Regions from separate parts of the Solibacillus ferritrahens genome, predicted to be linked through region 3. Evidence: riboswitches for the same ligand, from Rfam matches in the RefSeq annotation. Region 3 holds a riboswitch; each other region holds the start of a gene.
What was found. Region 3 has a riboswitch for cobalamin ahead of metE (5-methyltetrahydropteroyltriglutamate--homocysteine S-methyltransferase). Riboswitches for the same ligand answer to the same signal wherever they lie in the genome.
Positions count from the first base shown of each region.

Region 1 (4,217 bases), on a different contig from region 3:
CTTAATTTCTTCAAATGAAATGAAATGTTTAATTTTTCGTCCTAAAAACAATTCCGCTTCCAGAGGTACTGTGAATGTTACATTCCCTGAAAAAGGAATGGACCCGCTAATTGATTGTGCCGATCCTGCAATTGTTACTGTAATACTATTTTTTAGAGCTGTGTATTCCTTGTGTGTTGAAATAGGTTCAAAAGAGTAAAAGTATGTTTTTCCTGTGAGACCTAATACAGGTATGTGACCACTTGACAGTTCATCACCAAACTTTAATGACGTGTCGTCGTAGCTATCCAGGCCTACTTTAATGGTATAGTCATTTCCGACTTTCCAGTTTGTGTTGGTTGCCTTAAAATTAAGCTGACGGAACTGATATTCCTGCTTTGGTTCAGTTGTAACAGTTAGTTTACCACCACCAACACTTTTCTCGCTGCTGTCAAAACCTTCATAACGGTAATCACCGGCTTGTAAATTTGCTGTATATACTTTATACGTACCTACAACACCAGTTCCGATATTTACTTCCTGATTGTTAGCATCAAAAAGCTTGAATGTAACGGTCTTTGGTGCAATAGTGAATTTCACTTCATTTACTGTAGGTACAGCATTTTTTAATCCTTCTTTTTTTACTGCATTAAATGAATCTGTTGCTTGATTTAGTGCCAAAACTTTAGCATCGATAGTATCTTGAATTACTGCTTGATCTGCAATAAGCTGTTGTGCAGAAACAATGATATTTGTATAAGCGTCAAACTCGGCTTGAGTAACCCAATACTCTATAGGTTCCACATCTTTGCCATTAGAGCTTATTTTTACTGAATCTTTATTTACTTCAGCAGTATTAACTGCTGTTTGTAATACAGTTTTATCAGTTATTATTACATCTACTTGCCCCTCAAGAGCAGCTTCTAATTGTTTTAAAGCGTCATCAATATTTGTTTGACTGCTTTCCATATCTTTTAACTGTTCATAAGCAGCGTCGTAGGCAGATTTTACACTTTGATTAGCTAAAATTACTCCTTTATCCGGATTACTATTAATTTCGGCAACCTTTGCTGTAAGCCTGTCTTTGTTAGCGACTTCGATATAGGGTAATTCAAAACTAAAACCAAGGTCACCACCGTAACCGTATACTGTAAACTGTAACCGAATTACACTTCCGTCTGTAACTTCATATTCACTCATACCTACATCCGGCAATTTATGATTGGCAGTATACATCCAGCCTGACATATCGGTATAGTCAAACTGTCCAAGCCAGTCGCTGTTAGTTCTCGCTCCTATTGTAGAACCGCTTTTCAAAATTTCCTTCTGAATATATGTCGGAATATTAACAGTGCTTTCTGCATCTTTAATATTCGCAAGGTATGAGATATTTTCTTCATCCATACCATTATTATAGTTACCACTTCCAAGTACTCTGGCAACTACTTGTCCTGCCATTTCCCCTTCATAAAAAGGAACTTGGATGGGGTCAATTGCATATCCTTGTCCAAGTGTAAATTTTTCTACTGATACCGTCACATAGCCTGAAGGGAGAACTTCAGATAAGTTTGAGGAATTGATTTGCGCACTGTCACTCGTTGTCGGTAATGAAGGTGCATTCTTTGACGTCTCATCATTAGGGTGAAGACTCTGTTCATCATGGTTGTATGTACTAGAAGTGGCATTTGATTCTTCTGCTTCAAATCCTTGCCCTTTCACGATTGCAGCGGGTGATAATAGCGAAAATGACAATATGAATATAATCGCAATACTTAACCACTTTTTATAAATTTTCACTTACAAAAACCTCCTATTTTGTTATAGTGAATGTTTTTGCTCTTAACTCTCTACAACAAAAAAACGGTGCTTCTCCATTTAGAGAAACACCGGTAAACAACAGAAAAAAAGGGTATAAAATATACCTGCCCGTCTATTTGCCGTAAGTTCTCCTAGCTTCCGAAGAGAGTTAATACGATAAAATAAAGGTAGGTCTCCTGGCTCATGTATCCCATTCAGAACCTTCCCATCTACTAGAAGCATTTTTCTTCATTCGACAGTGGTATACTCTGTGGTCGTCTACATTTACAGTTGCGGAAACAGCTTCGGTTTTTCACCGAATTCCCTTTTAAGCTCAAATTGAGCACCTTTATTCTGCAATCCTTATTCACATAACAATGAGTGTACCATATCACTTCCAAATCTTCAAAATATTTCGAGAGAACAAATATATTTTTCAAAAATTGTTTCCACTGTAAATAAAAAAAAACTTATGCAAATCGAACCTTCTCGATTTGCATATAGTCAATTTTTTTAAGAGAAATCTATTTACTTACTCACTTCTTCTGGATGAAATCCGTCATGCTGTAAGTAATTGTCGTGGGCCCAAATATTGAGTTTTTTCTGTTCAGCCTGTTGTTGAATTTCCAGCAGCTCTTTTTCCAATGTATCGTTCGGTTTATTTACATAACGCACTGCAGCAAGGCCTTCACTTAATAAAACTTCATGCAAGCTGATATTATCAACAAATGCGTATGCTAACAGCCGGTCATAATTATCCGTTTCTGGACCTTTGTCGAACAATAGCTGAACTGAATCCGCCTTTTCCAATAACGCGGTAGTACGTGCCTTCGCTTCTTCAGCATATGGCATCGGTTCGCCTTTATTATAGTTCATTTCAGGTGTATCGATCATAAGTAAGCGCACTCGCTCTGTTTTACCATCAATTTCAACATTGAATGTATCTCCGTCATTAGCATTTAAAAACTTCACATCAACCAGTTGTTTCCCTGTTTTGTCCATTACCATTTCAGGTGTAATGTTATATGCACTATTTTGCTCTGTAATTGCCGGTGAATCTGTCTGCTCTGTCTCTTGCTTCGGTTCGCTGAATACTAAATATAACCCTACTGCTAAAATGATTGTTCCACTCGTAATGAGCGTTTTAATATCTTTTAATTCCATTGTTATCGTTTAAACCCTTTCTATATCTCCGTGTTCAACTTTGGTGCAGGTCCTAATTCAACCGGGGGAATATCTGCAAATGTCCCGCCTTCTTCTTCTAAATCGCGCATACGGTGTGCCAGGCGTGATGCTGCACAAGCCGCAATACTTCCAACTAAATCATCCAAAAATGTATTAACTGATTCCCCAGCCTTTGTATCAAGCTTCTCAATAATACCGATCTTTTGCTTATCTAAATGACCGAATGTTGTCACCGCAATGCTTCCATAAGTAAATACAGAACCTAATGCCAGTGTTTCATCCACCCCAAACAACCCTTCATCTGATTCAATTATAGCTTGAAGCGGCGCAGATAATAACCTTTTTTCGGCTAGTTCATCAAGTTCTATTCCGACTAAGACCGCATGCTGTACTTCACGTTTAGTTAGCACACGTTCAACCGACTGAATACAATGTTCAATCGTTAAACCTTCATTATATGGGGATTGCATCGTATAAACGATTTCAGCAATATCTTCAATAGTTACATGGCGGCGTTCTAGAGCGTCATGTGTAGCTTTCGTCACTTCATCTGAATGTACACGAATTCTTTTATTATGCATAAATATATCCTCACCTTTATTTATATTAAGCGCCCATTCACTTGTCTACCCTCTATATTACACCTTTATTTTTCTTTATGATACAATTTTGAATACATCAATAGACAGGGGTGACAACTTTGGAAAAAGGCACAGTAAAAGACGTTGCTTTTTTTAGCAAGGCATTAAACGAGGAGTTGGAGCTGTTAATTTATATTCCAGCAAACTATTCTCCACTGTACGAATATAACATCTTAATCGCTTCCGATGGTAAAGATTACTTCCAGCTTGGTGGCATACCACGTTTAGCGGACGAACTAATAGATGGCTATATTATCGAAAATACAATTATCGTCGGTGTCCCATACAAAAATTATGTGGATCGTAAGCGAAAATATACTCCAACAGGCGACCAATTTGAAGCATATATGCGATTTTTGGCGCATGAGCTTGTGCCTTACTTAGACGAAGAGTACTCAACGGCACAAATAGGTGGCGGGCGCGCTTTAATCGGAGATTCCATGGCTGCAACGATTTCATTAATGACTGCTATCCATTATCCAAATATTTTCGGTAAAGCTGCTTTGCAATCGCCTTATGTAGATGAATATGTATTACAAGCTGTTCGCAGTGCAAACAACATCAATTTTCTTTCGGTGTACCATATTATCGGACTACAAGAAGATAAAGTGACTT
Region 1 is NZ_JAXCLE010000002.1:47,201-51,417, reverse strand. Features, by position in the region: gene SNE38_RS02355 (S-layer homology domain-containing protein) at 1-1,776, opposite strand, end outside; cobalamin riboswitch at 1,947-2,142, opposite strand; gene SNE38_RS02350 (thermonuclease family protein) at 2,305-2,940, opposite strand; gene SNE38_RS02345 (phosphatidylglycerophosphatase A family protein) at 2,961-3,542, opposite strand; gene SNE38_RS02340 (alpha/beta hydrolase) at 3,662-4,217, shown strand, end outside.
Region 1: another riboswitch for cobalamin. It lies ahead of SNE38_RS02355 (S-layer homology domain-containing protein); the one in region 3 lies ahead of metE (5-methyltetrahydropteroyltriglutamate--homocysteine S-methyltransferase).

Region 2 (4,217 bases), on a different contig from region 3:
CTTTGTACGAGGTGTCCATGCAAGTTCATAACACCTAATCCAACAGAGTGCATTACTTTGTTCGCTTTAGATACAGAAGGAACGTTGACGATATCTGTCATAGTTGAAACATTCGTCAAAAGACGCATTGCTGTATCGACAAGCTGACCGAAATCCTGAACTTTCGTTGCTTCATGAATGTCAATTGAACCTAGGTTACAAGAAACATCGAGGCCATATTCATTCGGCTCATTTTGATCGGTAACAACACTTGTTTGTTGGTACTGAAGTATTTCGGTGCATAGATTGGACATCTTCACACGACCGATTTCCTTTAATGGATGAGCGTTATTAACATTATCATCAAATATTTCGAACGGATAACCCGATTCAAATTGAGCTTTTTTGATTTCCGTATATAATTTACGTGCATTTAATCGTTTCAGTTTACGGATGTTCGGATTATCCAATAGCTCGTAGTACATTTCCGTAATCGAAATTTCCGACATGCGTTTTCCGTATTCTTTATAAATGTCATAAGAACTAAACAAGACGATATCTTTATCGCGGCGCATCAGTTCAAAGAAAATATCCGGAAGAATAATCCCTGTTGAGAGTGTGGCAAGACGGATTTTATCGTCTGCATTTGGTTTTTTGGAAGAGATGAACGCCTCAATATCTCCGTGGAAAACATTTAAGTAGACGACTCCAGAACCATTTCGTTGCCCAAGCTGATTCGAATAACTAAAGGAGTTTTCCAGCAGTTTCGCAACTGGCATTACCCCGCTCGCACGGTTTAATATCCCTTTAATCGGATCACCTAAAGGACGCAGATCGGTTAAGTTTACTCCGACACCGCCTCCTAATCGGGAAAGCTCCAGGCAATAGCCGATGTTTTCGGCAATCGAATTCATCGTGTCGTCCATCGTCAGTTTAAAGCATGAGACAAGCTCACCGCGTGCTTTTTTCCCGCTGTTTAAAGCAGTAGGTGTTGCCGGCTGATAGGCAGTCATGACCGCTTTAATGGCCTTTTCTGCCAATGCTTCATCACCCTGTGCTAAATAAAGGGCAATAATAACGATTCGGTCTTCATATTTTTCAAGAATTTCTTTTCCGTCTCTGCTTTTCATTGCATAGCTATCGTAAAATTTCGAAGCACTCATAAACGAGGGGAAACGGAATTTATACGCATACGCTTTTTTGTACATCCGTTTAATAAAATCCATTGAGTACATTTCAAGAAATTCTTTTTCATAATAGCCTTCATCAACTAAATAGCGTACTTTTTCCTCAATATCGATAAAGTAGCGTAAACGGACATTCACGTCTTCTAGGAAATAGCGGCGTGTTGCTTCTTTATCTTTTGCTAAATCCAGTTCACCCGTAGCACGGTAACGATTTAATATGTCATTGTTTAATTTTAAATATTGTTTCATCATTAAACCTCTTTCCAAATGGAATAATAGTAATTTTTAATGGTTTCGTAATTGAATGGGGTCCCACGTAATTCTAGTTTCTCGATTAACGGAATGCCGTATTTTGTTGCTAAAAGATCACCTGCTCGGCCGAAAAAAGCATGACCGAAATTACGGTTCCCGCTTACGATAATTCCTTTGCATTGATTGTAGTTCGCAGTCATGAACTGATCGACGATAGGGGGGACAGAGCCTAATCCATCCGTATATGTAAATAGCAGATACGGCGCATCGATTTTATCCACATCGGCTAAATCCTTTGCAGGCAAGCCAAGTTTTTGCACGATGTATCGTACATTGCCAGTTCGTGAAGCATAAATAATCATGCAGTTATTTCAGAAATTCGGTTAATAATGGAAGTTGGCTCTGCGATAAATTCTCCGTTGATTTCGAATAAAGGGACAGATAGAAAGCCTGCATCGAGTACTTTTTGCTTTGCCGTTTCGTCCTGGTCAATATTAATAATCTCGACTTGTAAGTTCGCAGCATCAAGTTCGGATTTTACCCATAGGCATTTTGGACAGATTGTTTTCGTATAAAGTTTCATTAATAGAATCCCTCGCTATAAAGATATTTATTGTGCTGTACGTTCTAAAGAAAATATAAAAAGGCTATCCCGGGAAAAAAAGGATAGCCTGAAATGGAAACGTAAATGGAAAAATTGCGCCTCCATTTCCTATTCCCCGAAGAAATGTACGTAGTTTTAACACGGCAGGTCTCCTGGCTTTGCGTCATCCATCAGACGTACCTTCCCATGCACGTGGCACAGTGGCAATTTTAGTCTTCAGTCAGCATTTACAGTTGCGGGGACAGCGTTGGTTTTGCACCAAACTTCCCTTTTAAACTACATTTAGTAGTACCGTGATAAAAAAACACAATATATGGTTGTGAATTGAGTATAAGCCGTTCCAAAGTAAAAGTAAAGGAAAGAAATATAACTTGATCAGCTATTGTACTTTTTAAAGAGAAAGTTGACAGAACTAATACCTATACAAATCAAAAAGGAACTAAAAAACACATTGCCCAAAACTTCGAATGAACAATGTGTCATATTAATGCTTTAATTCTCTTTTCCACATGACGTAATTATAGGTTGCTTGAATAGCAAATAAAATGGTGATGAAAAATGTTATGAAAATAAACAACCTAGAAAATCCTAGCATTAAATAAATGACTCCGATTGAAAGTATACATATTGGAATCGAATAGACAGTACGCCAAAATTTTCGGCGGTATGAAAGGGCATAATAATTGAACTTAAAACCTTTATCAACTTTCGGTTTTTTTCTGTAATAAAGATATAAGCCAATCGAAATAATAAAAGAAGTAACAATAGGGATGGCGAGGATGAATAAATTTAAGTTTTGGAAATTCACTGTAGTCCTCCTTCTAAAATCCTTATGTTGGTTCATCACCATAAGTTGGGGATGACATTATTGAAAAAATAAGATTCGCTACGGGAAAACGCGTTGAAGCGTCTGTTGTACTACATTCCGGGGCAGGCATTTCGGGCGGTGTGGCTACAAAGCCTTTGTAGATTGAATTGTTAATGAAATAAATAGCGGAAGGAATTTCCGTTATTTCGAAAATGACATAAAAAATAGTCAAAATAAGGGGAGAAATTTCCGTTATTGACCTAAAAAACATGAAATTTCAGGATTTTATTTGAAATAACGGTAAAACGTTCCCTTATTTACCCCAAAATGAGCTGCATCCTTCAAATAACGGTAAAATCTTCCCTTATTTTAGGCGGGCACTGAAAAATTTAAAATAAGGCACTTTCTATCTACTAAGGCGTTTTGTCCACTCGAAGTTGGACGGACGCTTCAAAATCAAAATTTTCGGATTGGTGGGCCTCGTAAACGGCAATAAAGGCAGTGATAAAGACACGTCAAGCGGCTTTAGCGCTGTCTTGCCGTAGCCCATCAATTATTCAAGTGAAATTTTATTAGAAAATCAACCTCATGTTATGGTGATGAACCTTTATGTTTTGTAATTTCCATTATATAGTAGATGGGGCGGAATTTCATTAATTGGGGATAAATTCTATACCTTTACTTACCTTCTGATATATCTTAGGAAGGTTTTTTTATATTTGCGCTGTGGGCAGTTGTCAGTTACTTGGATATGCTACCACCATTAAAACAAGATAAATATAAGTTTAAAAAAATTGAATGTTTTACAATATATGCTAATTATATCTTGACACTCGATATATACACATTTTAATATATGTAATATCGATATATCGACAGTCAATATATGGAGGGCCTATGATTCCTTTATCAGAACCAACGTATTTAATTTTATTAGCATTAATAAAAGAACCAACGCATGGCTATGGCATTATTAAAGCAATTTCAGAGGTAAGCGAAGGGCAGTATGAAATCGCACCGGGAACGCTTTATGGGGTATTAAAAAATATTGAAAAACAAAAGTTAATTGAAGTAGTTGGTGTTGATTTAGACAATCGAAAGAAAAAGATTTATGCCATTACAGATGCAGGAAAAGAAGCGCTAATCTATGAACAACGACGTTATGAAAAGCTATTATTATTTACATACAAATTAAATGGTGAGGGATAAGATGGCAATTACACGAACATTGAGTAAAAGATTTAATTCATTTGAAGCTGAAGAACAATGGTTAAACGAGCTTGCCCAAAGCGGTTGGCGTCTTGTAGATTACGATAAAAAAGAAATTGGTGAAAACTATTATATATTTAAAGTTGATTTAGATGCGGTAAATATGCGATACAAAATT
Region 2 is NZ_JAXCLE010000003.1:145,662-149,878, forward strand. Features, by position in the region: gene nrdE (class 1b ribonucleoside-diphosphate reductase subunit alpha) at 1-1,415, opposite strand, end outside; gene nrdI (class Ib ribonucleoside-diphosphate reductase assembly flavoprotein NrdI) at 1,418-1,780, opposite strand; gene SNE38_RS04710 (glutaredoxin family protein) at 1,777-2,001, opposite strand; cobalamin riboswitch at 2,148-2,333, opposite strand; gene SNE38_RS04715 (PadR family transcriptional regulator) at 3,728-4,039, shown strand; gene SNE38_RS04720 (DUF2812 domain-containing protein) at 4,041-4,217, shown strand, end outside.
Region 2: another riboswitch for cobalamin. It lies ahead of SNE38_RS04710 (glutaredoxin family protein); the one in region 3 lies ahead of metE (5-methyltetrahydropteroyltriglutamate--homocysteine S-methyltransferase).

Region 3 (4,217 bases):
CGTCACATACTGAAATCCTAGGCATTGGACCTTGGAGATCCCTGTCATGCGTTACACAACAACGGTCAATCGCATTGATTGGGGTTCCTCCACCAGCGTTATTATAAATGCCACACGATTTCCCGCAATGCTCGTAGCGTTGACCTTCAAAGTAACAACAAGAACCAGAACTGATACAGCTGGTTGGATCATACATTATTTCTGCTAAGAGTTCTTCGTGCTCCTCCGCTACTTCTGGAATCTTTACATAATCCTTATAGACATCATGCATTATCTCTACTGGTTGTTCTAAATTAAGTTCCCCATTTACATATTCCTTAGTGACAACTTTTGCACCGTTTTGCACCCAAACCTGCACCACTTCTGCTGTGTCTGTTTGACTTTCCGACTTCGCTTCATATTGTTTTAAGATTACCTGGGCCTTGTTACCAAAGCTCATTAGCTTATTGATTTCTATTACGGTACTTCCTTCATCTGAATGCGTAACCTTCACAATATCTGTATTTTCCGGCTCGCCCAGATTTAATTCGCTTAAAACGTCTGTAAACGCTGCTTTCGCAAAAACATCTTCATACTGTTCTTTTTCGTAACTCGGGATAAAACGTGAAAACTTATTCATTCCAGTCACCTCTATTAGTATTTTTTGTTAATTTTGGGAGTTGAAGCTCATGAGAGCAGTTTTTACTCTCTCATTGAAGCCTGCGTATGGCTTATTGTAAATCAAAGTAAACGGAACCCCTTGACCTTTCAGTTCCATCAACTCATCAAAATGCTTACGGTCAGAGACATCTTTCTCGGTATATTCAATATGGTTCCTTTTCAGAAAGTCCTTTAACTGGCCACTATACCCACAACGCGCTTGCGTATACACGGTTACGTCATTCATTTCTTCCCCCCCTTGTAATACAAAAGAGATGCATAACCCTGAATAATCAAACGAATAGTCAAATATTTTTACATCGCACGTATTCATTGAGAATACCGGCTCATCTATAAGATAAGCCGATATTATAATGGTTTTTTTCTAGTTACTCATAACCCCAGTACCGGTTACTCGGACATCATCCGTCGATTTCTCAAATCTTAGCCGATAAGCCGTACCAACCATATCTGTAAACTTTACCGTTTTCGTGCCGTTCCGTGGAAATGAAGCTGTTTTTACTGTAAACCACATACGCTGAGCTTGCGCCTGCAATTGAACAACGTATTCATCTGATCGACCACCTGAATTGTTAGCTTTCGAATTGAGCGTCAACGTAATTGTTTGGTCGTTACCCTTATCATTAAACGTCCGACTCTGCCCCACTAATGTCTCTTTAAAATCATAAGTAAGATTATAACTTGCCATATTCATTCTCCTTTTTTCTTATTATTGTGTTACTATTTAAGAAAGAGGGTCGAACAAGGCTTTTATCAAAATCCCAGCCAATTTATATGTATTTTAGTGGTAGAAACGGTGTGAGAGATGAGCAGCAAGCACTGTCAAAAAGTGAGGGACTATGAGGAATTAAAATTAATAATTAAAGAGTAAGTTGTGCAGAATGTTTAAAAAGAATTTATTATGCTATAAGTAGTCGACTGTCCATTAAAATGACAGTCGACTTGCTGAAATTATAATCAATTATTAGGATGGTGAATCATGAAAACTTCAAGAGGACGCGAACTATTAACAGACAGTCAACGAACAGAACTAATTCAAACCCTGAAAACGACTGGCTTTCAGGCAGGTTGGTCTTACACACATTTTAAAAGAATTTCCCATAGTGTTATCCAGTACATTGCCTAGCAAATCAATGTCCCAGCAGTAGCCATTCATTCTTATGGTCAAGGGGAGAATACATTATGGGATCACTTAAAAGAAATTACGAGTACATCCTCCATATGTTCATTTAAAAAGTTCAGCCATATTATTATTTGTTAATTTTATTAAGCGATATCATTAAAATTCTATTTCTCCCTTCAAATTTTGATAAAAAGCTGTAATAAGTCTCTCTTTTTGCGTTTTTTACTGAAAATTCTATATTTTTTATAACCGAGGTATACATTTATGATTCCTTTTATGCTATAGTTTGTACAATTACATAACGTGTAAGAAAAGGTACGCACATTGTTGTGCGTTTAAAAGGGAAGTTGGTGCGAATCCAACACTGTCCCGCAACTGTATTACGGAGCAACTCTTAAAAAGCCACTGTTAAATAACGGGAAGGTAAGAGACGCGTTGATGTTAAGTCAGGAGACCTGCCTTTTTCTAGTACACACCCGATACCTACGTGGAAATAGGTGGTGTTCTGTGCGAATAAAGCGTCAATTATAGACGTTTATTTTACTATGCATAGATAAGTCCTAAGCTGTTTCCAAGTCACATTGGAAACAGCTTTTTTATTTGGGATATGTAAATACATTGAGGAGGCTTATCAAATGAATATTGTTAGTAATGTTATCGGTTACCCTTATATTGGAGCTAACCGAGAATGGAAACAGACTTTAGAAAAATTTTGGAAAAAAGAGATAGAAGAAGATGTATTTGAAGAACAGCTAAAAATTATTCGCCTGAATCGCTTAAAACGTCAACAGGATTTAGGACTACAGTTAATTACTATCGGGGACTATACAAAATACGATCGTGTGTTGGATTTGGCGGTAATGTTTAACCTCATTCCTGAACGCTATAATATACTACAAAATGCCTCACCGTTAACTAAATACTATGCAATGGCACGTGGTACAGACGAAGTAATCGCAAGTGAAATGACGAAATGGTTTAATACAAACTACCATTACATTGTTCCGGAATATGAAAACCAGGAATTATTCTTAACAAATAACTACATCCTACAACAGTTTGAAGAAGCTAAGAATGAACTAGGCATCATTGGAAAACCAACACTTATCGGTCCCTATACTTTCGTTGATTTAGCAAAAGGTTATGACGAAAAAACCCGTGCAGCCTTCTTTTTAAAATTAATTCCGCTATACGCGGAAGTAATCCAACAACTTGTAGATGCTGGTGCTGATTGGATTCAAATCGAAGAACCTTCTTTCACAAAAAATCTTGAGGAAGAAGAGATTTTATTAATCGAAGAAGTGTATAAGCAGTTAACGGAAGCTGTACCTCAGGCAAATATATTGATACAGACTTATTTTGAGGCATTAACTTCATTTGAGCGCTTATGTAATTTACCTGTCGCAGGTATTGGCTTAGATTTCGTACACGGTAAGAAAGAAAATATGAAATCGCTTTTACAATATGGTTTCCCTAAGGATAAAACGTTAAGTATCGGAATAATTAACGGTCGGGATATATGGTCCGTTAACTTAGCAGAAGCTGTTTCTACAATAAGTACAGTTAAGCAACTAAGTGGTGTTAATGATTTATGGATTAGTTCTTCCTGCAGTCTACAGCACGTCCCTGTTACAAAAAAATCAGAACAAAATCTTCCGCATGAATTATACGATGCGCTTGCTTTTGCAGACGAAAAAATACGTGAAATTGCACATATAACAAATTACATTCAGCATGGAACGTGGAGTAAAGAAGGTATCGTCGCAGATAGCATTAAAGTGATTGAATCTTTGGCAACACACGCTATACGAAAAAATGAGCAAGTTAAAGCTTTAGTTGAAGGAATTAAGGATTCCGATTTCTCACGTTCTGTCCCATTTAAAGAACGCCAAGTACTGCAAAAGAAATCGTTAAAGCTTCCTGATTTCCCTACGACAACAATTGGGAGCTTTCCTCAATCTCAACTAGTAAAGAAAACACGTTCGGCATGGCGCAAGAAGGAAATTACAGACGAACAATACGATGCGTTTGTAAAGGAAGAAACGGCTCGTTGGATTCAAATTCAAGAAGAAATTGGGTTAGACGTATTAGTACATGGAGAATTTGAACGAACAGATATGGTGGAATATTTCGGAGAGCATTTGACTGGATTTGCCTTTACGAAAAATGCTTGGGTTGTTTCATACGGTTCCCGTTGCGTTAAACCACCAATCATATACGGTGATGTCGAATGGACACATCCAATGACCATTAAAGAGGTAGTGGAAGCGCAAAAACTTACTTCAAGATATGTAAAAGGCATGCTTACTGGACCTATCACTATTTTAAATTGGTCATTCGTTCGCGAGGACATTTCAAGAAAAGAAGTGGCATTCCAGCTAGGTTTAGCGATTCAGCAGGAAGTAAAGGCACTTGAAGATGCAGGCATAAAAAT
Region 3 is NZ_JAXCLE010000032.1:3,473-7,689, forward strand. Features, by position in the region: gene SNE38_RS18360 (hypothetical protein) at 1-619, opposite strand, end outside; gene SNE38_RS18365 (glutaredoxin family protein) at 647-886, opposite strand; gene SNE38_RS18370 (hypothetical protein) at 1,025-1,348, opposite strand; gene SNE38_RS18375 (hypothetical protein) at 1,640-1,786, shown strand; cobalamin riboswitch at 2,080-2,260, shown strand; gene metE (5-methyltetrahydropteroyltriglutamate--homocysteine S-methyltransferase) at 2,419-4,217, shown strand, end outside.

Region 4 (4,217 bases), on a different contig from region 3:
ATGACGATGATTTTAGTTACGCATGATGTTGATACGGTTTCGGATCGTGTCAGTCATGTAGCATGCCTAAATCAATCGATCCATTTCCACGGATATAAAAATGATTTTGATACGATTTCGGAAGAACAGATCGCTAGCTGGAACGGTCACTCTGTTCGAAAGATTCATTAAGGAGTAGACCGCCGTTATGATAGAAGCAATATTAAACTATGAATTTTTACAAAATGCCTTTTTCTCGGGATTGATTATTGGCGTGATTGCACCGCTTCTAGGGGTGTTTATCGTTGTTCGTCGATTGTCGTTAATAGCAGATGCTTTATCGCATGTAACACTTGCCGGTATCGCTGGAAGTCTTTACTTAAGTCAGTCATTCGCAGGACTGGCATTGCTAAACCCTATTTATCTAGGTATTGTGGCATCTGTAAGTGGCTCGATTTTAATTGAGCGTTTACGTCGACTGTATAAACATTATGAAGAACTTGCGATTCCGATTATTATGTCAGGTGGTATCGGAATTAGCGCGATATTTATTTCGTTGGCAAGTGGCTTTAATACCGATCTGATGAGCTATTTATTCGGCTCAGTTTCCGCTGTATCGCGGCAGGATTTGTATGTTGTGATGGCGATTGCGGTCGTTGTCGTATTATTTTTAGTTCTGTTTTTTAAAGAACTCTTTGTTTTATCGTTTGATGAAGAATACGCTAAAGCGAGTGGCTTACCTGCAAAGTGGATTCATCTGCTGTTTATGGTAGTGGTTGCATTAGTCATTGCCGCAAGTATGCGAATCGTAGGGATTTTACTTGTATCAAGCTTGATGACATTACCGGTAGCCGCTGCGATGCGGTTGGCGCGTGGATTTAAAGAAGCCATTATTTTAGCAATTGTATTTGGAGAGCTGGCAGTAATTATTGGATTGATTTCTGCATTTTACTTAAACTTAGCACCTGGTGGAACAATTGTTGTCACATCGATCATTATTTTATTGCTAGTTATATTTATCAAAAAAATTGTGCTAAAAGTATCGATTAAATCGAAAGGGGAAGAAGTACTATGAATGCAACTCGCGCGTGGGAAATATTAAAGGAAAACGGCTATAAAAAGACCGATAAACGAGAATTGATTTTGGATATGTTTGCAGCTACTGATAAATATTTGACTGCCCGTGATTTGCTGTCAGTATTGAAAAAGGATTTCCCTGGGATGAGCTTCGATACGATCTATCGCAACTTAGCGACTTTTGTCGAGCTTGATATTTTGGAAGAAACGGAATTAAACGGTGAGCGTAATTTCCGCATGCACTGCGAGTCAGACCACCATCACCATCATTTTATTTGCCGTGATTGTGGTAAAGTAAAAGAGCTATCCGTCTGCCCAATGGAAATGCTTGGTGAAAAGTTGCCGGGGTATGCTGTAGAAGCACATAAATTTGAGATTTACGGCAAATGTCCTGAATGTTTATAAAATGTAGTTTGCATAAAATTTTTTATATGCTAAAGTGATAAAGACAAATTGAATAAATTTGCAGGAAAAAGATGCATGATGCATAAATGGGAATTCGGTGTAAATCCGAAGCTATATCCGTAACTGTAAGCGTTGATGAAAATAAGTGTAATACCACTGCTAATATAGCGGGAAGGTACTTGTGAGTAAAGTGAAACGCAGAGCCAGGAGACCAATCTTTTTCTTATCGTAACATCCCTCTTCGGAATTAAAGAGAATGTACGGCAATCACTGATCGAATGAGCGTTTTGCACCCTTTTATTGATTTTTGAAGCCATCCATTTTCTTGGGTGGCTTTTTTTCGTTCACTCAATAATTGCGAGGAGGCACTACTTGAAGTGAGGAGAACTATATGAAAAAAGATATTCGTTATTCCTGCTATCCGTTTATGCGGGAAAAATCAAGCTGTGTTGACTATGAGATTCGGACGGATTCTTTAACAACGCGAATCGGCGCAGTATTTCCAACATTAGTCGATGATGCATTAGGTCAGATTGTGCTTGAAGATTTAAAAAAGATTCAGCCGCTAGCCTATCATGCCAATGGTTCGGTCCGCGGTAAATTAGCTATTACATCTGAAGATTTACTATGGTTAAGCGATCGATACGATTTTTATGTAAGTGAAGTCGGGGAAACGATTCAGCAGTTTGTCCTGCCACAGGGAATTGAAAGTGCCGCAAGACTGCATATTTGTCGCAGCGAGGCGAAAAAGTCTTACAGGGCATTACATAAAGTAAGCGAAGAAAGAGAAGTGGATGAAATTCTGTTTGATTTTCTCGGGCTGCTTGCCAATGTATTTTTTGTCATGGCGGTCTATATGAATCAACAGCATCAGCAGGAAGAAATTCCATTTATCTCAAAATCTTATCCAACGAAAAAGAAAAAAGGAGTTACAACAAATGAAATTGAATAACAAATGGGTCGTTGCATTAGCGGCAACATTATTACTAGCAGCATGTGGATCAGATGAGGAAAAAACAGAAAAGGACGTTAAAAATGAGGAGCAAGCTACAACCAAAAATGATGGCGCTCCTTATACAGTTGTCGATGACCGTGGTGTTGAGGTGACATTTGATGAAGTCCCGGAAACGATTATTTCACTACAGCCAAGCAATACAGAGATTTTGTTTGAACTAGGAGTAGGTGAACAAATTATCGGTGCAACGGACTTTGATACATATCCGGAAGCAGCACAAAAAATTGAACGTGTTTCAACGTCTACCGTCATTAATGCAGAACGAATTTTGGAATTGGATCCGGATGTAGTTGTGGCATATACAATTGGGGAGGAAGCACAAATTGCTCAACTGGAAGATGCGGGTCTGAAAGTATTTGTTATTGCTTCTGCCACGACATTCGATGATGTTTATTCAGATATTATTCAGTTGTCAGAAGTAATGGGTATCGAAGAAAAAGGTGAAGAAGTTGTAGCCGATATTAAAGCACAAATTAAGACAGTACAAGAAAAAACAGAAACAATCGATACGAAGAAAAAAGTGTATTACGAAGTGTCCCCAGCTCCGGATCTTTGGACAACCGGCAACAGTACTTTCCAGCAAGAAATAATGGATTATGCAAATATCGAAAATATTTATGCTGATCAGACGAGCTGGATTAGTGTGACAGAAGAGGATGTTATTACTCGCAATCCTGAAATTATTATTTCACCTGCAACTTATATGGAAAATGCGGTCGAAGAAATTTTAGGACGTACAGGGTGGGATAAAATACAAGCAGTCACAGACAAGGCAGTTTATTTAGTGGATGGCGATATTATGTCACGTCCTGGACCACGTATTGGTGAAGCAGTAGAAATTATGGCACAATCAGTATATCCGGAATTGTTTAAATAGTTATAGAATAGAAGAACATGCCTTAGTTGGGCATGTTCTTTTTGAACTGGAAAGGAGGCATACGATTGATTTTTATAACAGGTGGTGTACGCAGCGGGAAAAGTGCTTTTGCAGAAAAATATGCGAGGCGGTTAGGTGAAAATAAGTTGCTTTACTATGTCGCTACGGGAGTATCATTTGATGATGAAATGAAAAAACGGATTGTCCGCCATCAGTGGGACCGTCAAAACCAAAACGCTACCTGGAACACGGTGGAAATGCAAGTACAGATTCCTTTAACGATACAACAACTTTCAAAAGATGCAGTCGTGCTTTTTGAATGTGTGACAACCTGGCTTTCGAATGTACTTTTTAACTATGAAGCAGAATGCAAAAATAGCGAATATATCAATAATTGTATTGAATCGCTGCAAAAGCAATTGCTAGCTTGGCATCAGCAAGGTGCTACAATAGTAGTTGTATCAAATGAAGTGTTAGACGAATTGCCTTCTCGTTATAATGAGGTAAATTTATATCGTAAACTTTTGGGAGAACTTCATCAGTGGATTGTCCAACATAGCGATGAAGCATATGAAGTACAATATCAGCTTGTACAGCAATGGAAATAAGGAGTGGGCAAGTTGAAAAACAGCTTTACAGGATTTTTATTAGCATGGCAGTTCTTCTCGGCAGTACCAATTAAGAGGCAGCTCGATATGAATGCCAAGTCGGTTACATGGATGTACGCTTTCTTACCGATCGTTGGTTTATTCATAGGCGTAATGATTAGTGGTGGTGTTTTTGTCATCTCAAGTTATAGTGACATTTCGAGTCTGCTTTTGGCGATTTTAATCGTAATTATGTTCATTATTCTGACAGGCGGTC
Region 4 is NZ_JAXCLE010000009.1:40,607-44,823, forward strand. Features, by position in the region: gene SNE38_RS10380 (metal ABC transporter ATP-binding protein) at 1-171, shown strand, start outside; gene SNE38_RS10385 (metal ABC transporter permease) at 188-1,054, shown strand; gene SNE38_RS10390 (Fur family transcriptional regulator) at 1,051-1,461, shown strand; cobalamin riboswitch at 1,514-1,695, shown strand; gene SNE38_RS10395 (hypothetical protein) at 1,853-2,413, shown strand; gene SNE38_RS10400 (ABC transporter substrate-binding protein) at 2,400-3,353, shown strand; gene SNE38_RS10405 (bifunctional adenosylcobinamide kinase/adenosylcobinamide-phosphate guanylyltransferase) at 3,419-3,961, shown strand; gene cobS (adenosylcobinamide-GDP ribazoletransferase) at 3,965-4,217, shown strand, end outside.
Region 4: another riboswitch for cobalamin. It lies ahead of SNE38_RS10395 (hypothetical protein); the one in region 3 lies ahead of metE (5-methyltetrahydropteroyltriglutamate--homocysteine S-methyltransferase).